4 regions of the Cupriavidus alkaliphilus genome follow, and region 1 is predicted to be linked to each of the others. Evidence: predicted binding sites of a transcription regulator. Region 1 holds the regulator's gene; each other region holds the start of a gene.
The links. Region 1 encodes sigma-54, which starts transcription at its own class of promoters, with help from an activator protein. Its sites were predicted from a motif close to TGGCANGNAANCTGCTTT; they were not measured.
Positions count from the first base shown of each region.

Region 2: the regulator sigma-54 is predicted to act here: its motif matches at 1,557-1,574, upstream of urtA (urea ABC transporter substrate-binding protein).
Region 3: the regulator sigma-54 is predicted to act here: its motif matches at 3,500-3,517, upstream of FHX60_RS15960 (pilin).
Region 4: the regulator sigma-54 is predicted to act here: its motif matches at 1,883-1,900, upstream of FHX60_RS22825 (ethanolamine ammonia-lyase subunit EutB).

Region 1 is NZ_JACHWE010000004.1:52,265-57,721, reverse strand. Features, by position in the region: gene FHX60_RS15155 (KpsF/GutQ family sugar-phosphate isomerase) at 1-348, shown strand, start outside; gene lptC (LPS export ABC transporter periplasmic protein LptC) at 395-1,024, shown strand; gene lptA (lipopolysaccharide transport periplasmic protein LptA) at 1,139-1,783, shown strand; gene lptB (LPS export ABC transporter ATP-binding protein) at 1,792-2,592, shown strand; gene FHX60_RS15135 (RNA polymerase factor sigma-54) at 2,716-4,194, shown strand; gene hpf (ribosome hibernation-promoting factor, HPF/YfiA family) at 4,243-4,593, shown strand; gene FHX60_RS15125 (PTS sugar transporter subunit IIA) at 4,945-5,400, shown strand.
Region 2 is NZ_JACHWE010000003.1:70,302-75,758, reverse strand. Features, by position in the region: gene urtB (urea ABC transporter permease subunit UrtB) at 1-140, opposite strand, end outside; gene urtA (urea ABC transporter substrate-binding protein) at 246-1,502, opposite strand; gene FHX60_RS11785 (gamma-glutamyltransferase family protein) at 1,960-4,014, shown strand; gene cyoD (cytochrome o ubiquinol oxidase subunit IV) at 4,082-4,450, opposite strand; gene cyoC (cytochrome o ubiquinol oxidase subunit III) at 4,450-5,094, opposite strand; gene cyoB (cytochrome o ubiquinol oxidase subunit I) at 5,100-5,457, opposite strand, start outside.
Region 3 is NZ_JACHWE010000004.1:235,377-240,833, reverse strand. Features, by position in the region: gene FHX60_RS15975 (hypothetical protein) at 45-488, shown strand; gene FHX60_RS15970 (hypothetical protein) at 503-1,018, shown strand; gene FHX60_RS15965 (PglL family O-oligosaccharyltransferase) at 1,020-2,822, opposite strand; gene FHX60_RS15960 (pilin) at 2,917-3,432, opposite strand; gene FHX60_RS15955 (TerC family protein) at 3,749-4,444, opposite strand; gene sucD (succinate--CoA ligase subunit alpha) at 4,690-5,457, opposite strand, start outside.
Region 4 is NZ_JACHWE010000008.1:66,403-71,859, forward strand. Features, by position in the region: gene eutC (ethanolamine ammonia-lyase subunit EutC) at 1-305, opposite strand, end outside; gene FHX60_RS22825 (ethanolamine ammonia-lyase subunit EutB) at 315-1,697, opposite strand; gene FHX60_RS22830 (AI-2E family transporter) at 1,910-2,947, shown strand; gene FHX60_RS22835 (FadR/GntR family transcriptional regulator) at 3,007-3,726, opposite strand; gene FHX60_RS22840 ((Fe-S)-binding protein) at 3,861-4,643, shown strand; gene FHX60_RS22845 (LutC/YkgG family protein) at 4,640-5,341, shown strand; gene FHX60_RS22850 (LutB/LldF family L-lactate oxidation iron-sulfur protein) at 5,338-5,457, shown strand, end outside.

The sequences.
Region 1 (5,457 bases):
GCCGTGCCCGAGGTGCGCGAAAGCACGCCGCTGGCCCAGGCGCTGATGGAAATCACGCGCAAGGGCATGGCCATGACCGCGGTGGTGGATACCGACGGGCGCGCCATCGGCGTGTTCACCGACGGTGACCTGCGCCGCCTGCTGGAAACCCCGCGCGACTGGAAGACCGTGCCGATCGGCGAGGTCATGCACCGCAACCCGCACGTGGTCAACCAGGACCAGCTGGCAGTGGAAGCCGTGCAAGTGATGGAAGCCAACCGCATCAACCAGCTGCTGGTGGTGGACGACGAAGGGCGCCTGACCGGCGCGCTGCATATCCACGACCTGACCCGCGCCAAGGTCATCTGAGCCGGCGCACCACCGACGGCACCAGCAGCACAACGCCAAGGACACCATGCAGGCACTTCTCGCCTCCCTCAGCGGCATCGTCATGCGGCTGCTGCCGCTGCTGCTGATGGCCATCGTGGCGGGCAGCACGTTCTGGCTGGTCCAGATCAACTCCCCCAAGGAAGACCAGGCCGCGCAGACCACCAAGAAGCACGAGCCGGACTACTTCATGGACCGCTTCTCGGCCACCGAGCTGGCGCCCGACGGCAGTACCAAGATCCGCTTCACCGGCGAGCGCATGGTCCATTTCGAGGACGACCAGACTTACGAGGTCACGCGCCCCGCGATGCGCGCCTACGAGCCGGACCGCCCGCCGGTGACCGCGCGCGCCGACATCGGCCGCATGAACGCCGAAGGCACGGTGATCGACCTGTACGGCAATGGCTACGTGCTGCGCCAGCAAGGCAAGGATCCGTCCAAGGATCCGCAGTTGACCGCGGCGTCGAGCTATTTCCAGCTGCTGGTCAATGACGACATCGTCAAGACCGACAAGCCGGTCAAGCTGACGCGCGGCCCTTCGGTCATGACCGCCAACGGACTCATCTTCAACAACGTCACCCGCGAAGTACAATTGCTCGGCAATGTACGCGGCACCATCATCACCGGGCCGTCCCCGGGCCGCGCGCCAGGGTCCTGAACTCCCGGTCCGGCGCAGCCGCGCGCGCGGTGCCGGCCGGCACCGCAGCACGCGCCGAAGTCCGCGCAAACCGCACCATCACGCATCCAGACGCCCTCTAGCAACCCTGCCAACATGACCGCTTCCCTGACGACATCGTCCCGTCGACGCACCGCCCCGGCCCTGCTCGCGCTGGCCCTGGCCATCGGCCTGCTGGCCCAGCCTGCCCTTGCCGAGCGCGCGGACCGCGACAAGCCGATGGTGCTCGAGGCGGACAACGCCAGCTATGACGATGTCAAGCAGATCTATACGCTGACCGGCAACGTGGTGCTGACCAAGGGCACCATGATCCTGAAGTCCGACGCGGCCGAGCTGCGCACCGACCCCGAGGGCTACCAGTTCGCCGTGGCCACCTCGAAGCCGGGCAAGCAGGCCTATATCCGCCAGAAGCGCGAGGGCGTCGATGAATACATCGACGGCTGGGGCGACCGCATCGAATACGACGGCAAGCAGGAATTCTCCAAGCTGATCGGCAATGCCCGCATGGCGCGGCTGCAGGGCGCCAAGCTGGTCGACGAGATCCGCGGCGCGGTGCTGACCTACGACAGCCGCAAGGAACTCTATACCGCGGCGGGCGGCGGCAGCGGCGATGCCGCGGCGGCCAACCCGTCAGGCCGCGTGCGCGCGGTGCTGTCGCCGCGCCAGGACCAGAAGTCCGGCACCGCAGGCGGCTCGCCGCTGGACCTGAAGTCGGCGCCCGCGCCCGCCAACAAACCCTGACCGTACTTATGACCGATACCGCCACCATTGCCGACAAGCCTGTCGTCGAAGCCAACTCCGTCCTGCCCGGCGGCAGCACGCTGGTCGTGCGCCACCTGAAGAAGCGCTATGGCTCGCGCACGGTGGTCAAGGACGTCTCGCTCGACGTGAAGAGCGGCGAGGTGGTCGGGCTGCTCGGCCCCAACGGCGCGGGCAAGACCACGTCGTTCTACATGATCGTCGGCCTGGTGGCGCTGGACGAAGGCGACATCGTGCTCGACGGCGACCACATCAGCGGCCTGCCGATCCACGAGCGCGCGCGCATGGGCTTGTCATACCTGCCGCAGGAAGCCTCGGTGTTCCGCAAGCTCAACGTCGAGGAAAACATCCGCGCGGTGCTGGAGCTGCAGCAGGACAAGGGCAAGCCGCTGGCCAAGGCCGAGATCGAGCGCCGCCTGGATGCCCTGCTCGACGACCTGCAGATCGCGCACCTGCGCAACAATCCGGCGCTGTCGCTGTCCGGCGGCGAGCGCCGCCGCGTGGAAATCGCGCGCGCACTGGCGTCATCGCCGCGCTTCATCCTGCTGGACGAGCCCTTTGCCGGCGTGGACCCGATCGCCGTGGGCGAGATCCAGCGCATCGTCAGCTTCCTCAAGGCGCGCAATATCGGCGTGCTGATCACCGACCACAACGTGCGCGAGACGCTCGGCATCTGCGATCACGCCTACATCATCAGCGAAGGCACGGTGCTGGCCGCGGGCCAGCCCGAAGACATCATCGCCAATGACGCCGTGCGGCGCGTCTATCTGGGCGAGAACTTCCGCATGTGACAAGTCGGCGGCCCCGCACGGGCCGCCATGGCCGCATGGCAGGGAGAGCCAGCGGCGATCACGGCGCATCAGCGATAGCAATTTCCGTTCCAACATCGGAAAGATGCGCATAAAATAGGTCGCATGAAACCGTCGCTACAGCTCCGCCTCTCCCAGCACCTGGCACTGACCCCGCAGCTGCAACAGTCGATCCGGCTGCTGCAGCTTTCCACGCTGGAACTGCAGCAGGAAGTCGAACAGGCGCTGACGGAAAACCCGCTGCTCGAGCGGGAGAACGACTGGATCGAAAGCCCGCTGCGCGTGGCGGCCGATGGCTCGGTCAACGTCCAGAGCGCGCCCGCGCCCGCCCCCGCCGAGCCCCAGGGCAATGGCGACGCGCGCGCCGAAGGCGGCGCCGATGACAGCTACGGCGACAACAGCAGCGGCGACGACTACGGCAACGGCGACTGGAGCCTGGACGATTTCGCCCGCCGCCCGCAAGGCGACGAGGACGAAAAGACGCCGATGCAGCTGCGCGATGCCGAGCCCACGCTGCGCGAATACCTGATGGAGCAGCTGACACCGCTGAAGATCTCGGCGCGCGACAAGGGACTCGCCATCTTCCTGATCGAATCGCTCGATGACGATGGCTACCTTAGCGCCTCGCTCGAAGAGATCTGCGCGGAGCTGCCCGAAGAACTCGAGTTCGACCCCGACGAAGTCCACGCCATCCTGACGCTGCTGCAGAGCTTCGATCCGCCTGGTGTGGGCGCGCGCAACGCGGCCGAATGCCTGGCGCTGCAATTGCGCCGCCTGACGCACCCGCAGCGCGAACTCGCGCTGACCATCGTCACCCATCACCTGGAACTGCTGGCGGTACGCGACTACACGCGGCTGAAGAAGGCCCTGCAGGTCGATGAGGTCGCACTCAAGGCCGCGCATGACCTGATCCGCTCGCTGGCGCCCTACCCGGGCCATGCGTACAGCCGTCCGGAGGCCGATTTCGTTGTGCCTGATGTGTTCGTGCGCAAGAGCGGCGGCGGCTGGATCGCGCAGCTCAATCCGGATGTGATGCCGAGGCTGCGCATCAACGATATGTACGCACAGATCCTGCGTGGCGCCAAAGGCGAGACCGGTACCGCCGGGCTGCAGCAGAAGCTGCAGGAAGCACGCTGGCTGATCAAGAATATCCAGCAAAGGTTCGACACCATCCTGCGTGTCTCGCAGGCCATTGTCGAGCGTCAAAAGAACTTTTTCACCCACGGTGAAATCGCCATGCGCCCCTTGGTTTTGCGGGAGATTGCCGATACACTGGGTTTACACGAGTCAACCATCTCCCGGGTGACGACCAATAAATATATGGCTACGCCGATGGGTACTTTCGAACTGAAGTACTTCTTTGGCAGCCACGTGTCCACCGAAACCGGTGGCGCGGCTTCATCAACGGCCATCCGCGCCTTGATCAAGCAACTGATAGGAGCCGAAGACCCGAGGAATCCCCTTTCCGACAGTCGCATCGCCGAACTGCTGGGCGAACAGGGCTTCGTTGTCGCACGCCGCACGGTCGCCAAGTATCGTGAAGCCTTGAAAATCCCCGCAGTCAATCTCCGCAAGTCTTTGTAGCCGAGCCCACCGCCTGCCTGGTGAGGCTCTTTCAGAAGGAGAAGCGCTATGAACTTCAAGATCAGTGGACACCACCTGGACATCACGCCCCCTCTGCGTGAGTACGTGGAAACGAAGCTGGAGCGAATCGTCAGGCATTTCGATCAAGTCATTGGCGTTAGCGTGCTGCTCTCTGTCGACAATCACAAGGAAAAGGACCGGCGTCAGTACGCGGAAATCAATCTGCATCTAAAGGGCAAGGACATCTTTGTCGAGGCGCATCACGAAGACCTGTATGCGGCGATCGACGCACTCGTCGACAAGCTGGACCGTCAGGTGATTCGCTACAAGGATCGCGTGCAAGGCCACGACCGCGAAGCGGTCAAGTACCAGATGGCCGCAGCGCAAATGCAGCAATAAACCCGTGCCCGGCAGCCCCGCAGAGGGCTGCTGAACCAGGATTCCACAGGCAAGCCGCGCCGCGAAGCGCGGCTTTTTTGCGCCCTGGCGCTGTGCGGGCTGTGGCAGCGGAGCAAACCTTGCCATGCATGGAAGCCCGAAAGGTTCGCAAGCGCAGCGCCAAGGTGTATGCTGCGCCATACAAAGAGAGAGAAATCGTGGCCGCGCCTGCCCGCGCTGCACCGCACAATGCAAGGGTAGTCGCTGCTCTATAATGGGCCGGACGTCTTCCCCCGCGCCGGCAGCGGTGAGGGAGCCAGACGCTGCCCGGCGGAACGATCCGCCCGCTAACTGAAATCCTGCGCATCGCCCATGAATCGTTTGGCCAAATTGCTGCCACCCGGCAACATCACCCTCGACGTCAGCGTCACCAGCAAGAAACGTGTGTTCGAGCAGGCCGGGCTCCTCTTCGAGAACAACCATGGCGTGGCGCGCGCCATCGTCACCGACAACCTGTTCGCGCGCGAGTCGCTGGGCTCGACCGGACTGGGCGCCGGCGTGGCGATCCCGCACGGGCGCATCAAGGGCCTGAAGCAGCCCCTGGCCGCGTTCATGCGACTGGCCGAGCCGATTCCGTTCGAATCGCCGGACGGCAAGCCGGTTTCGCTGCTGATCTTCTTGCTGGTGCCCGAACAGGCCACGCAGCAGCACCTGGAAATCTTGTCCGAGATCGCGCAACTGCTGTCGGATCGCGACATGCGCGAGGGCCTGGCGACCCTCCCTACGCCCGATGCCGTGCACGAACTGCTGATCGCATGGCATCCCTGATCCACTGATTCCCCCCGGAGCGGGCCGGCACCAGACCGGGGAAGCGCCACGCGCTTC
Region 2 (5,457 bases), on a different contig from region 1:
TTGGCGTCGAAGTCGTCCCCGGCCAGCGGCTTGAGGTCGGCCTGCGTCAGTGCCGCGGCCCAGGGCGCCGAGGCCAGCAGCAGCGCTGCCAGCAAGGCGCGCAGCCAGGGCATGGCGGTTCGGGATATCGGGTAGCGCATAGGGGCTGGCCGTGACGAAAGTGGAAATGGAAAACCAAGCTGAGGCGGTGCTCCCCTCTCCCGCAAGCGGGAGAGGGGCGCCGCGTGGTGGCAGGCAAACGAGGCTTACATCGCCTTGTCCGGCTTCCCTTCATTGCCCGCGATGAACGGGCTCCACGGCTGCGCGCGCACCGCCTTCGGCGTCTTCCACACCACCGCGAACTGGCCGTCGGCCTTGACCTCGCCGATCATCACCGGCTTGTACAGGTGGTGGTTCTCGCCCATGGTCAGGGTGAAGCCGTCCGGCGCCTTGAAGGTCTGGCCGTACATGGCCGCGCGCACCTTGGCGGTGTCGGTGCTGCCGGCCTTCTTCACCGCCTGCGCCCACATGTGGATGCCCACGTAGGTGGCTTCCATCGGGTCGTTGGTCACGCGCTTGTCGCCGCCGGGCAGGTTGTTGGCCTTGACCCAGGCCGCCCATTGCTTGCGGAAGGCGTCGTTCTCGGGGTTCTTGACCGACATGAAGTAGTTCCACGCGGCCAGGTGTCCCACCAGCGGCTTGGTGTCGATGCCGCGCAGCTCTTCTTCGCCGACCGAGAACGCCACCACCGGAACGTCCTTGGCCTTGAGCCCGGCGTTGCCCAGTTCCTTGTAGAACGGCACGTTGGAATCGCCGTTGATGGTGGAGATCACCGCGGTCTTGCCGCCCTGCGAGAACTTCTTGATATTGGCGACGATGGTCTGGTAGTCGCTGTGGCCGAACGGGGTGTAGACCTCTTCGATGTCCTTGTCGGCCACGCCCTTGCTCTTCAGGAAGGCGCGCAGGATCTTGTTGGTGGTGCGCGGGTAGACGTAGTCGGTGCCGAGCAGGAAGAAGCGCTTGGCGCCACCGCCCTCCTTGCTGATCAGGTATTCGACCGCGGGGATGGCCTGCTGGTTGGGCGCCGCGCCGGTGTAGAAGACGTTCTTCGACATCTCCTCGCCTTCATACTGCACCGGGTAGAACAGCAGCGAGTTGAGCTCTTCGTAGACCGGCAGCACCGACTTGCGCGACACCGAGGTCCAGCAGCCGAAGGTCACCGCCACCTTGTCCTTGCTGACCAGCTGGCGCGCCTTCTCGGCGAACAGCGGCCAGTTCGATGCCGGGTCCACCACCACCGGCTCCAGCTTGCGCCCGAGCACGCCGCCGCTCTTGTTGATCTCGTCGATGGTCATCAGGGCCACGTCCTTCAGCGACGTTTCCGAGATCGCCATGGTGCCGGACAGCGAATGCAGGATGCCGACCTTGATCGGCTCCTTGGACTGCGCCAGCGCCAGCGGGCTGGTACCGATCATCGCCGCGGCGGCTATCGCCGACAGCTTCAGCATGTCACGTCGTTGCATTTGCAGCTCCCGTTTATGGTGTTGGTCAGGGACTACGCTCCCCGGGGTGATGCATCTGCAACTAGCGTGCCACGGCGAAGAGCCGTGCGCGGTGCGGCCACGGGCGGCGCCAGCGGGCGGGCGCTGCCTGCCGGCTCGCGCCCGCACCATCGCCGTGCAACGGACAAGCGCACTGTGACAGTGCGTCTCGGCCACCGCGTGCGATGACGGTGCATGGCGCCCATCGCCGGGCCGTGACATGGGCCATCGTGGCGCAATCGGCGAGCGCCGGCACGCCAGCCCGGCAGCCGAGCCTGATTAAGCACCCGCTTAAACCCGGATTCGAATGCATGTAAATCCGTACATTCAATGATTAAGGCTGGAGCGCCGCGGCACTACGGTGAAAGCTGGCCGCGGTCCCGCCTGCGCGAACCCGGCCATGGCATTTCCCGGACCCCCATGACAGGAAGGAGAAACCATGCCGTACGCTGCCGATCCCCACGCATCCCCCGCCGAGCCACAGCCGTTGCCGCGCACCACCCCGGCCTGGCGCCAGCGCCGCGGCAAGCTGGCCCTGGCGGCACTGGCGCTGACCCTGGGCGCCTGCGGCGGCGGCGACGATCCCCCGCCTCCTCCCCCGCCACCGCCGGTCACGCCGAGCGCCGGCTGCGAGCTCGACGGCAGCACCGGCGGCCAGGCCGTGGTGCTGCCGGGCGACCCCAACGCGCCGGAGCAGGCGACCGGCTATGCGCCCAAGGTCACGGTCTACAGCAAGACCTATATGGCGGTGACCAACAACCCGGTCTCGACCAAGGCGGCGTGCGACGTGCTGAAGGCCGGCGGCACCGCCATCGACGCCGCCGTGGCGGCGCAGATGGTGCTGAACCTGGTCGAGCCGCAATCGTCCGGCATCGGCGGCGGTGCCTTCATCCTGCATTACGACGCGGCGACGCGGCAGCTCACCGCCTACGACGGCCGCGAGACCGCGCCGGCCGCCGCCGACGAGAACTACCTGCGCTGGAAGTCCGCGGCCGACCCGACCGCGCCGCTGCCCAACGCCCAGCGCAGCGGCCGCTCCATCGGCACCCCGGGCACGCTGCGCGTGCTCGAGCTGGCCCATCGCGACTACGGCAAGACTGCGTGGAAGGAACTGTTCGCGCCGGCAATCAAGCTGGCCACCGACGGCTTCGCGATCCCGCCGCGCATGGCGGCCGCGATCTCCGACAGCACCACCGTCGCCAACATCAAGCGCGATCCGGAGATGGCCGCCTACTTCCTGAACCCGGACGGCACGCCGCGCGCGGTCAACACCGTGCTGCGCAATCCCGCGCTGGCGACGGTCTTCAGCGCCGTCGCCGCTGACGGCGCCGACGCCTTCTACAAGAACGGCCCGATCGCCCAGGCCATCGTCGCCAAGATCCAGACCACCTACGACGGCAATACCACGCCGGGCGTGACCACGCTGGACGACCTGGCCAACTACCAGGCCAAAAAGCGCACGCCGGTGTGCACCACCTACCGGCAGTACGAGGTGTGCGGCATGCCGCCGCCGTCGTCGGGCGGGATTGCGGTGGCGCAGATCCTGGGCATCGTCGAGAACTTCGACATGGCCGCGCACAAGCCCACGCTGGTCGACCAGAACGGCGGCCGGCCGAGCGTGCTGGGCGCCCACCTGATGGGCGAGGCCGGGCACCTGGCCTATGCCGACCGCAACAAGTACGTGGCCGACACCGACTTCATCCCGTTGCCCGGCGGCACCTGGGACACCATGCTGAACAAGCCCTACCTGAGCCAGCGCGCCAGCCTGATCAGCACTACCGGGTCGATGGTCACGCCGGTGGCGGCGGGCAACCTCGGCGACGTGCCGCTGGCGCCGTCGATGGTGGAGGAGCGCGGCACCACGCACCTGTCGCTGCATGACAAGTACGGCAACGTGGTGGCGATGACCACCACCATCGAGGCCGGCCTGGGCTCGTACCACATGACCAACGGCTTCCTGCTCAACAACGAGCTGACCGACTTCAATGCCGATCCCGCTCCGGGCGGCGTGCTGGTGGCCAACCGCCTGCAGCCGGGCAAGCGTCCGCGCAGCTCGATGGCGCCGACGGTGGTCTTCAAGCGCAACGGCGACGGCTCGCGCGGCGACTTCTACATGACCACCGGCTCGCCGGGCGGCGCCACCATCATCCAGTTCGTCGCCAAGACCGTGGTGGCTTCGCTGGACTGGGGCCTGGATGCGCAGCAGGCGGTGTCGATGATCGACTTCGGCGGCTCCAACGGCGCCGGCTCGGCCATGATTGTCGGCGGCGAGCATCCCAACGTCGACACCAGCACGCCGGCCGGCGGCCTGCCGGGCGACAACGACCCGCTGGTCAGGGGCCTGCGCAACCTCGGCCACACCGTCAACACCGCGGCGCAGTCGAGCGGGCTGAGCGCCATCATCCGCACCACCATCGGCGGCTCCGCCGTGCTGGTGGGCGGCGCCGACCCGCGCCGTGAAGGGGTGGTGCTGGGGGATACGTTCAAGCCCTGACGAAGCCGCGACCAAAGAAAAAGGGGCCCCGCGGGGCCCCTTTTTTTCGATGCCAGGACGCCGGTCCTTACATCACCATCATGTTGGCGTTCAGGTTGTGCATGATCCACAGCGAACCCGCCACCACGATCACCAGGATCAGCGCCGTGAACAGCAGCGCGATCACATTGCTGCGCTGTTCGGACGACGAGTCCAGGTGCAGGAAGTACTTCAGGTGCACGATCATCTGGACCACGGCCATGCCCAGGATGGTCCACAGGATGGTGCCCTTGTCCATGGTGCCGTCCATCACGATCTTGAACGGGATCACGGTCAGGATCACGGCCAGGATGAAGCCGATCGCGTAGCCCTTGAAGCTGGCGTGGCCGCCAGCGTGGCTGTCGTGCGCGTGCGAGTCGTGGGCGCCGTGCGCCGCCGGTGCGTTGTGTTGTGCCATCACAGATGTCCCATCAGGTAGACCACGGTAAACACGCCGATCCAGACCACGTCCAGGAAGTGCCAGAACAGCGACAGGCACATCAGGCGCTTGCTGAGCGTCGGGGTAATGCCCTTCTTGCCCAGCTGCCACATCAGCACGATCATCCACAGCATGCCGCTGGCGACGTGCAGGCCGTGGGTGCCGACCAGCGTGAAGAACGACGACAGGAACGCGCTGCGGCCGGGGCCGGCGCCTTCGGCGATCAGGTGGTGGAATTCGTTGATTTCCATCGCCATGAACGCCAGGCCGAGCAGGAAGGTGATGCCGAGCCAGGTCTGCACGTGCTTGAGGCTGCGGTTCTGCAGCGAGATCATCGCCATCCCGTACGTGATCGACGAGAACAGCAGGATGAAGGTCTCCACCAGCACGTAGTTGAGCTCGAACAGCTCCTTCGCCGACGGGCCGCCTGCCACTTCGCCGCGCAGCACGGCGAAGGCCGCGAACAGTCCGGCGAAGATGATGCAGTCGCTCATCAGGTAGATCCAGAAGCCATACACCGTATTGGCACTGGTATCGTGGTGCGCATGGTCATGGCCGTGCGCGCCGGCGTGAGCCGGGGCGCCTGCCTGCGCGGGGATGCGGTCTAGGACTTGAGTCGACATGGTTCTCAGGCTTGCGAAGCAATGCGCTGCAGATGGCGCGTTTCGATCTGCTCGACCTCGGTGGCCGGCACGTAGTAGTCGATGTGGTCGTCGTTGCTGCGGTGGATGAACGCCCAGATCATGCCCACCAGGCCAACGATGGCCAGCCACCAGATATGCCAGGTCAGGGCAAAGCCGAACACCAGGCTGAAGGCGCCGATGATGAAGCCCGCGCCCGTGTTCTTGGGCATGTGGATCTTCTCGTAGCCTTCGGTCGGCAGGGTCTCGCCGCGGGCCTTCATGTCGGCGAACGCGTCCAGGTCACGCACCACCGGGGTGTGCGCGAAGTTGTAGAACGGCGGCGGCGACGAGGTGGCCCACTCC
Region 3 (5,457 bases), 180 kb from region 1:
CGGCTGACCCTGCCCGCGGCGCGCGCGGGGATGAGGGGGATACCATGAACGGGCGCATGCTCTGCCAGATCGCCCTGGCACTCGCGGCCACGGCCGCAAGCGGCGCCGCCCTGGCCGGGCGGGCCGATCTCCACGATGCCGCCTGGCATGGCGGCGACCTGCGCGACGGCATGGTCAGGACGCGCGCCAGCGTAGGCGTCGGCATCTATCTCGGGCCCGGCGCGTTCTACGGTGGCTATCCCTACGGCTACCCCGCTCCGTACTATTACCCGCCGGCCGTGGTGGCGGTACCTGCCGTGCCCGCGGCGCCGCCGCAATACATCGAGCAGGGACCCAATGGCCCGGTGCCCGCTCCCGGCCCCGACGGCGTCATGCCGCAGCAGGGCTGGTGGTACCACTGCAACCAGCCTGAAGGCTACTACCCCTACGTGGCGTCCTGCCCCGGCGGCTGGCAACGCATACCGGCACAGCCGCCGGCCAATTCCTGACACGGGGTGACACCATGCATGCCCTGATCCGCGCCACGCTGGCCGTGGCCACCCTCGCCCTCGGCGCCTGCGCCGTGCTGCCCTCCGGGCCCAGCGTGATGGCGCTGCCCGGCACCGGCAAGAATTTCGACCAGTTCCGTGCCGACGACTACAACTGCCGGCAATTCGCCTTCGGACGCGTCGGCGGCGTGTCTTCGGCACAGGCCGCCAACAATGCCGCGCTCGGCAGCGCCGCGGTGGGGACCGCGCTGGGCGCCGCCGCGGGGGCGGCATTCAACGGTGGCTCGGGTGCGGCGGTGGGCGCGGGCATCGGCCTGCTTACAGGCGCGGCGGTGGGCGCGGGCAATGCGCAATACGCGGGCTACGGCACGCAGCAGCAATACGACGCCGCCTACGTGCAGTGCATGTACGCCAGCGGCAATCGCGTGCCCGTGCCGGGCCGCGTGGCCGCAGTCCCGGCGCCGGCGCCGCGGTACTACTATCCGCCGCCCCCGCCGCCGGTCTACTACAGCCCGTACCCGTACTACTAGGTCAGTCCCGGCCCAGTTCCGCAAGGCGGCGCGAGCGATCGGCCACCCAGCCGCAGAACGCCTGCGGGCGCTGGTCCGCCTTCACGCCGCGGCATGCCTGCGCGATCGTCGCGTACTGCGCGGCCTCGTCGCCAAGGTAGTACCACCTCAGGCGCTCCATCCACAGCCGGCCTTGCGCGGCATCGCCCGTCAACGCCAGCAGCCATGCCGTGCGCGCGATCATGGCCGGCGTCGGCAGCAGGTGCACCGCCGCGACATGCGCGGGCAACAGTACCGCGGCATTCTCGGGCGTGATGGCGGCCTGTCCGGCCGCATCGGCCTGCGCATGCTGGCGGAACCAGAAGCGCGGCATCGGCAGGGCCTGGCGGCCTTCGCTGCTGGCATACTCGCGCGCTTCGGCACGGCGATAGTCCTGCCACATGGTGCCCAGCACCACCGCGGCTACCGCGGCCAACGCCAGCGCCAGCCCGCGCGCCACCGGCAACGGCACCCGCCAGCGCCCGAAGCCCGACGGCTCCAGCCAGCCCAGCATGAAGCAGAACGGCAGGAAGAAATACAGGTAATGCAGCGGGTATTCCAGCATCGAATGCGCGCACAGCATCGCCAGCCACGTCAGCACCAGCACGGTCTGCCTGCGTTCCTCCCCATCGCCATGCCACAAGCGCACCCGCACCACGCGCCACAGCCACGCCAGCAGGATCACACCCACGCCGGCGGTGCCGACGATGCCGGTCTTGGCCAGCAGGTCGAGAATCGCGTTGTGGGCGTGCAGGGACATCTCCACCTTCACGCCGACCTGATCCAGCTGCTGGAACTGCGCCCAGCCGAACTCGCCCCAGCCGACGCCGAACCACGGATGAGCGCGGAACATCGCGATGGCGTGCGCCCACAGCGCACCGCGCGCCGAAATCTGGTCTTCGGCTTCGAGTTGGGCGATGGTGTCGAACAGGCGCCAGTCAAAGGCCTGCCCCGCCGCCTTGATGGCGGGCTGCAGGGCCAGCAGCATTGCCACCATGGCAACGGCAGCCACCACAAGCCCCACCGGACGCTGCATGGGATCCGGACCGCGGCGATCGCCTCGCGCCAGCCACGCCGCAATCAACGCGTAGCACGCGGCAAGGCCGACATGCAACACGCCGGTGCGCGAGCCAGACAGCACGATGCCGCTTTCCAGCAAGGCCACCGCGGCCAGCCACATCGGAAAACGCAGACGGCCACGCGAGGCCAGCCACACTGATGCGGCCAGTGCGAGGCCGTGCACGGTGGCCTGGTGGTTGGGCTGGTTCAGGTTGCCCCAGAGGCGGCGGTTGGTGTCGTAGAAGTAGGTGGAGACCAGGCCGAAGGAGCGGGGTTCGAGTTGGAACAACTGCACCCATTGCGAAACGGTACCCAGCAGCCCCGCGATCAGGGCCGCAACGGCAAGGGCGTCGCCAGCATCCGATTCGCTGCCAGCCGACGTATGGCGGTACCACCATGCGGCAGAAGCCACGGCGGCGCCGAGCAGCAACGTGAGGACAGTCGTCAGGCGGCTGCCCGTAATATCGGAATGCCCGAGGCCCGCGACGATCAGGCTGACGATGACGAGCCAGAGGAACAACAGCGAGATTGACGGCAGGTACGCGGAAGGCGCCGATCTGCTGGTCGCCCGCATGGCAACCGCTGCGACCGCGGCAACGCTACAGAGCGCGGCGGCCCATTCGCCGTAAAACGTCGCTAGAGGCAGCGTGTGCCGGGAGACCAGCAGCGGGATGACGATTGCTGCGATGAGAACAGCCGAAGACAGGTTGGGCCGGGACGGCGGCATTGCGGCGCCTGGGTTGGGGAAAGGCGCATGATAGCTTGGACGCCAGATAAAGAAAAAGCGCCCGAAGGCGCTTTCTCATTCGTTCTAAAAACGATTAGGTACGGCAGCTAACCGGTGCGACGTTACCCGGGAGAGTCGCTGCTGCTGCGGGTGCCGGACCAGGAGCGGGCAGAGTAGAGGCCGCCTTTGCCGCCGAAAAGCACTCCCAATCCACAGAGCCGCCAGCAGGCGGAGTGCCTGCGACAAGTGCGGCGCCGCCAGACGACGGCACCAGCACGAGCGTACCGTTACCCGCACGGGCGGCATAAGTAATGGTGATTTGACCGTTTGCCGCAATTGCAATAGCCGTAACGTTTTGAGTGGCGGCAGGGGCCGCCCAACCGTTCGCAAGAGCGACACCGTTCGCGGCATTCTCGGTCACCGAAGTCTTCGCTGCGTCAGCCAGCGTCAAACCTTCCGTAACGCGAGCGCGAATCACGTAGTCTTGGTAAGCGGGAATCGCAATCGCCGCCAGGATACCAATGATCGCCACCACGATCATCAGTTCGATCAGCGTAAAGCCCTTCTGGACGCGGCGGCCCAGCTTCTTCAGTTGTTGTACCCGTTGCATGATTTGACCCCTCGAAGAGATTTTGGTTAAGCGTTGCACGTCTTCGGTTTCGTGACGCGGGGACGATTGAGCAGCAAGTGTGCCAGCGGCATCCCCCATCGGTAGGGGGTGGAAAGCGACAAATTTCGTCACCCGTCGGGGTGAAGCTCGCCGTTTGCGCCAAAAATTGTCACCTGGGACCGCCATCACAGGCAAGCGCGACAAAAAGTGCGATCACTCACATGAGTTAGTTGGCATGGACACCGACACGCCCGTCGTCGTGCCCAATGAAAAAGGGCGGCCAGTTGGCCGCCCTTCCGCATCCGGCAGATCGACGTCAGGCCGTCTGTGCCGACCGGCGGCTCAGCAGCTTGCCGAGGATCACCACCAAGATCGCACCGGCGGCGCCGAAGACCAGGTGGGCGTGCGGCACGTGGACTTCGAACCAGGCGGCGTCGACCGGGTCGCTGACCAGCATCTCACCGGCCAGGTAGCCGAGCAGCGCGGCGCCCAGCACGATGATGACCGGGAAGCGCTCCATGACCTTGAGCAGGATGGTGCTGCCGAACACGATCAGCGGGATCGACAGGCCCAGGCCGATGACCAGCAGCAGCAGCTGGCTGCCCTCGGGACCCTTCTGCGCGGCGGCGGCCACGGCGACCACGTTGTCCAGCGACATCACCAGGTCGGCGATCAGGATGGTGCGGATGGCGGCCCAGATATTGTCCTTGCCGTCGTGGCCTTCCTCGTCGTCATCGCCGGTCAGCAGTTGCACGCCGATATAGACCAGCAGCACGGCGCCGACGATCTTCAGGTACGGCAGGCTCAGCAGCTTGACCGCGGCCACGGTCAGCACCACGCGCATGATGATGGCGGCGGCGCTGCCCCAGAAGATGGCCTTTTTCTGCTGGGCGGGCGGCAGGTTGCGCGAGGCGAGCGCGATGACCACCGCGTTGTCGCCGGACAGGACGATATTGGTCAGGATGATCGATCCCAACGCAATCCAGAAAGTGGTGGAAGACAGCAGTTCCACGGGGAGGCTCCTCGAGTTTCTATGTGGTGGCGCGCCCCGTCATCCGACGGGATTTTGGATGTCTGAAAGCGCAGACATGACTGTTTAACGCATCAACCTTTCGATTAGATTTCAATTTTGTAATCTTCAGGTCAGGCGTAGCAGCCAGGCCACTTCGGGAGCCGGAAAAGACAATGCCCCCGCGGGGCGGGGGCATTTCAAGCCGGGGCCTTCTCCGCAACGGCGGAGCAAGGCTGGACTGCCTGTTACAGCATTGCCTTCAGCAGGCGGCCCATTTCCGACGGGTTCTTGGTCACCTTGATGCCGCAGGCTTCCATGATTTCCAGCTTGGCCTGGGCGGTGTCGGCACCGCCCGAGATCAGCGCGCCGGCGTGGCCCATGCGCTTGCCCGGAGGCGCGGTCACGCCAGCGATGAAGCCAACCACCGGCTTCTTCATGTTGTCCTTGATCCAGTGGGCCGCGTTGGCTTCGTCCGGGCCGCCGATCTCACCGATCATGACCACGGCGTCCGTGTCCGGATCGTCGTTGAACATCTTCATCACGTCGATGTGCTTCAGGCCGTTGATGGGGTCGCCACCGATGCCGACGGCCGACGACTGGCCCAGGCCCAGCGCGGACAGCTGGCCCACGGCTTCGTACGTCAGCGTGCCCGAGCGCGACACCACGCCGATGCGGCCCTTCTTGTGGATGTGGCCCGGCATGATGCCGATCTTGATTTCGTCCGGCGTGATCAGGCCCGGGCAGTTCGGCCCCAGCAGCAGGGTCTTCTTGTTCTCGCGGCGCATGCGGTCCTTGACTTCCATCATGTCGCGCACGGGAATGCCTTCGGTGATGCAGACCACCAGGTCCAGGTCGGCGTCAACGGCTTCCCAGATCGCGGCAGCGGCGCCTGCGGGCGGCACGTAGATGACCGACACGGTGGCGCCGGTCTGGGCCTTGGCGTCCTTGACGCTGGCGTAGATGGGAATGCCTTCGAAGTCTTCGCCGGCCTTCTTCGGGTTCACGCCGGCGAC
Region 4 (5,457 bases), on a different contig from region 1:
CGACGGCCCAGGTCGGGGCGCCGCAGGTAGTGCTCGCGGTCCGGCGCCGCACTGTGCACCGCCGCGTGCGCAAGCCCGGCCGCATCCAGCGCCGCGGTGACCGCGCCCACCTCCAGCGCTAGGTGCACCGCATCGCGCGCCTGCGCGTGGGCCAGGCCGAAGGCCAGCACGGCGTCGGTGGGCTGGCTGTGGCCGGTGCGGCCCAGCGCGATGCGCGCCCGCGTAAAGCGGCGCAGCCGTTGCCACGGGTCAGCTTCGGCCGCGGCGGGATCCGGCATGGCGGGAGCCTGGCGTTTGGCGGTCATCGCGGCTCCTTACAAGCTGTGGGCCATCTGCAGCAGCGGCTGGCGCGCGGCGGGCTCCAGCAGCCGGCCGGCGCCGTCGGCAATGCCCATGTGCTGCAGCCAGGCCTCGAATTCCGGCGCGGGGCGCAGCCCCAGCACTTCGCGCAGGTACAGCGCGTCGTGGAACGAGGTGCTCTGGTAGTTCAGCATGATGTCGTCGGCGCCCGGCACGCCCATGATGAAGTTGATGCCGGCCACGCCGAACAGCGTCAGCAGCGTGTCCATGTCGTCCTGGTCGGCCTCGGCATGGTTGGTGTAGCACACGTCGCAGCCCATCGGCACGCCCATCAGCTTGCCGCAGAAGTGGTCTTCCAGCCCGGCGCGGATGATCTGCTTGCCGTCGTACAGGTACTCCGGCCCGATAAAGCCGACCACGGTATTGACCAGCAGCGGCGAGAACGCGCGCGCCACCGCATAGGCGCGCGCCTCCATGGTCTGCTGGTCGACGCCATGGTGCGCGTCGGCCGACAGCGCGCTGCCCTGCCCGGTCTCGAAGTACATCAGGTTGTCGCCCACGGTCCCGCGCGCCAGCGCCTGCGCCGCGTCGTGCGCCTCGGCCAGCAGCGACAGGCTGATGCCGAAGGCGGCATTGGCGCGCTCGCTGCCGGCCACGGACTGGAACACCAGGTCCACCGGCGCGCCCTGGCCGATCGCGCGCAGCGTGTTGGTGACATGGGTCAGCACGCAGGACTGCGTGGGGATGTCGAAGCGGCTGCGCAGCTCATCGATCATGCGCAGCAGCGAGACGATCGCGCCGAGGTTGTCCGAGGCCGGATTGACGCCGATGGTGGCATCGCCGCAGCCATAGAGCAGCCCGTCGATGATCGAGGCGGCGATGCCCTTGGGATCGTCGGTCGGGTGGTTGGGCTGCAGCCGCACCGCCAGCCGGCCCGGCAACCCCACCGTGCTGCGAAAGCGCGTGACCACCTGGCACTTGCGCGCCACCGCGACCAGGTCCTGGTTGCGCATCAGCTTGCTGACCGCCGCCGCCATCTCCGGCGTGATGCCGGGCGCCACCCGCGCCAGCATGGCGCTGTCGGTCTCGTGGCGCAGCAGCCAGTTGCGCAGGTCGCCCACGGTGGTGGCATCGATCGCGGCAAAGGCGGCGGCGTCGTGGCGGTCGTGGATCAGGCGCGTGACCTCGTCGTCTTCATAAGGCACCAGCGCCTCGTTGAGGAAGCGCGTCAGCGGCACCTCGGCCAGCGCCAGCCGTGCCGCCATCCGCTCCTGTTCGCTTTGCGCGGCAAGGCCGGCGAGCGCGTCGCCGGAGCGCGCCGGGCTGGCCCTGGCCAGCAGCGTGCGCAGGTCGGCAAAGACGTGGCGGTGGGTGCCGATGGTATGGGTGTAGGCCATGCGTTGCGTTCCTGTACCTGGCGACAAGCGAAGACAGCGCGGCGAACGGCTGGCCGTGCACGATTCCCCCTAATATAGACACCCTTTGCGTGTGCCGATATGCCAACATCCGCGCCAGGTCGCGGCGGCACGGGCGCCTGACGCAGCCATTACATCTGGATCGGCGAGAATCCAGGACTTCCTTTTCAGCAAATTGCATGCCGGAGACACCGATGAAAGACCCCGAACCGACCGTCACCCCGCGCCTGCCGCCGGCCGCTTGGTACAGCGTCGGCACCGTTGCCTACCTGCTGACCGCGCTGGCGCTCTGGACCGTGCTGCATGCCAACCTGGTGGCGGCGCTGCTGTCGGGGCTGCTGCTGTATTCGCTGGTGGACGTACTGGCACCGCGCCTGAAGCGCCTGCACCAGCGCCACGACGCGCTCGCGGTGGCGATCCTGTCGGCGCTGATCCTGCTGGGGCTGACGCTGGCGGGCTGGTTGCTGGTGCGCTTTGTCAGCGGCGAGGGCAATACCCTGGACGGCCTGCTCAACCACGTCGCCGACATCATCGACCGCTCGCGCGGGCAGCTGCCGCCGTGGGTCAGCGACGCGCTGCCCAACGGCGTCGACGAACTCGCCAACACACTGATCGACACCCTGCGCGAGCACGCCGCGATGGCGCAGAAGCTGGGCGCCGAGGTGCTGCGCACGCTGGTGCATATCCTGATCGGCCTTGTGATCGGCGCAATGGTGGCGCTGTACCGCGCCGTGGCGCGCCCCAACCGGCGCCCGCTCGCGGCAGCCCTGGTGGCGCGCGCGCGCACGCTGCAGCAGGCGTTCTCGCAGTTCATCTTTGCGCAGATCCAGATCTCCACGATCAACACCGTGCTGACCGCGATCTACCTGCTGCTGGTGCTGCCGCTGTTCGGCGTGCACCTGCCGCTGAGCAAGACCCTGGTGGTGATCACCTTCGTCGCGGGCCTGCTGCCGGTGCTGGGCAACCTGATCTCGAACACGGCCATCGTGGTGGCCTCGCTGTCGGTGTCGCTGCCGATCGCGGTGGGCTCGCTGGTGTTCCTGGTGGTGATCCACAAGCTCGAGTACTTCCTCAATGCGCGCATTATCGGCGCGCGCATCCAGGCGGCGGCGTGGGAACTGCTGATGGTGATGCTGCTGATGGAAACGCTGTTCGGCATCCCCGGCGTGATCGCCGGGCCGATCTTCTACGCGTACCTGAAGCGCGAACTCGCCGGCGCCGGCCTGATCTGAATGCCGTGGCCGGCACGCGGGGCCGGTGGTTGAACCAAAAACGGGTCAACGGACCTGTCTCAGCCGCCGTCCTGCTCCACCCGGCTGCGGACGAAATCGATGTGGGTCTGCATCGCCGTGCGCGCCTCTTCGGGGCGGCGCGCGCAGATGGCATCGCACAGGGTGCGGTGCTGCAGCAACAGCAGGTCCGAGGCGCCCTCGTCCTGTTCGCGCAGGCCGGTGCCGTTGATGGTGATGTGCTCGCGCAGCATGCCGATCACGCTGGTATGCAGGTGCAGGAACATGGTGTTGTGCGAGGCCTGCGCGATGGCGTCGTGCAGCTGCGCGTCGGCATCGGCCTCGGCCTGCTTGTCGTCGGCGGCGCGGGCGCGCTCCAGTTCGGCCATCAGCGCGCGCATGCGCCTGACGTCGGCGGCATCCGCGCGCAACGCCGCGAAGTAAGCGGTGGCACCTTCCAGCACGCGGCGGAACTCGAGGATGTCTTCGCGCAGCGCGGGATGGTCCGCCACCAGCTGGCCCCACGGCGAGGCAATGCCGGCGCGCAGCTGGTCGGTGGCATAGACGCCCGCGCCGCGCCGGCTCTGCAGCAGGCCGCGCGCGGCCAGGCGCTGGATCGCCTCGCGCACGGTGTTGCGCGCCACCGCGTACTGCCCGGCCAGCACGCGCTCGGCCGGCAGCCGCGTGCCGGGCGGCCAGGTGCCGTCGAGCAGCGCGGTCTCGATGCGCCGCATCACCGACTCCACGCGTCCGCGAGTATGCCCGTGCCTGGCTGCCGTCATGCCGTGTGTCCTCGCTCCCGAACGTGCCTGAGGGTGCGCGGCCCGCCTTCAAATTGGTCCAACCAATTTGAAGCGCCGCGCGGAAGCGGGAATTATGCGCCCAAACGTGCGACCCAGCACGTGTGGAGCGAGACATGAAGGATCGTCAGTACCCCAGCGGCCCTGCCCCCACGCAGGCCTACCTGTTTGCCACCTGCCTGGTCGACATGTTCGTGCCGCAGGCCGGCCTCGACGCCGTGCGGCTGCTCGAGCGCGAAGGCCTGACCGTGCATTTCCCGCGCGGCCAGAGCTGCTGCGGCCAGCCCGCCTACAGCAGCGGCAACCCCGACGCGGCGCGTGCGGTCGCGCGCGCCCAGCTCGACCTGTTCGGCCAGCCGTGGCCGGTGATCGTGCCGTCCGGCTCGTGTGCCGGCATGATGCGCCACCACTGGCCCCAGCTCTTTGCCGACGATCCGGTGGCCGGCCCCAAAGCCCGCGAACTGGCCGGGCGCGTCTACGAGCTGGGCGAGTTCCTGCTGCACGTGCTGAAGGTGGACTTCGGCACTGCCGCGCCATCGGCCCAGCCGCCGGAGCGCATCGTGCTGCATACCTCGTGCGGCGCGCGCCGCGAAATGGGCACGCGCCAGCACGGCGTGGCGCTGGTCGATGCGCTGCCGGGCGTGACCCGCGTCGAGCATGAACGCGAGTCCGAATGCTGCGGGTTCGGCGGCACCTTTTCGCTCAAGCATCCCGATATCTCCGGCGCCATGGTGCGCGACAAGGTGGCGTCGGCCTGCGCCACCGGCTGCGACCGCCTGGTCTCGGCCGACTGCGGCTGCCTGCTCAATATCGGCCATACCGCCGCGCACGACCGCGCGCCGTTGCGGGTGGAGCACCTCGCCAGCTTCCTGTGGCGCCGTAGCGGAGGTGCCGCATGAGCACGCCCGGCGCCCGCGAACGCATGCTCGGCCGGCTGCGCGCCGCCGCACCCGTGCCCTCCCCGCAGACCACCGAGCTGGACCGCCGCATCGACAGCCATTTCGAAGCGCGCCGCCATGGCGCGCCAACGCCTGGCGCACGCGTTGCCGCGATGCAGGCCGCGCTGCAAGGCCTGCATGCCGAAGTCTGGTGCGCCGACGCCGGCGCCTGGCCGGCGATGCTCGCCGGCGAACTGGCCAGTGCTGGCGTGAAGCGCATGCTGCTCGATCCGGCCACCACGGCCGGCGCGGCGCTGGCAGCCGCGTTGCCGGCCGGTATCGAAGCCATCGGCTACGACCGCCCAATCGAGGCGTGGAAGGCCGAGCTGTTCGACACCGTTGACGCCGGCTTCACCGTGGCGCGCTCCGGCATCGCCGCCACCGGCACGCTGGTGCTGGCACCCGATGCGGGCTCGCCCCGCACGGTATCGCTGGTGCCGCCGCTGCATGTCGCGCTGGTGCGCGCGTCGACGCTGCATGACGACCTGCACATGGCCGCGCGCGCCGAGCGCTGGGCCGATGGCATGCCGACCAACCTGGTGCTGGTCTCCGGCCCGTCCAAGACCTCGGACATCCAGCAGACCCTGGCCTACGGCGCGCATGGTCCGCGCCGGCTGTGGGTCGTGATCGAAACCGACACCGCGGAGGCCGCCCGATGAGCCAGCAGACCCTGCAATTCGTTGCGCCGCGAGAGTTCAAGGCGCGCGCCCGCGAGGCGCTGGACGACCCCAAGCTGCGCCAGAGCTTCCGCGGCGCGATGGACTTCCTGCAAGGC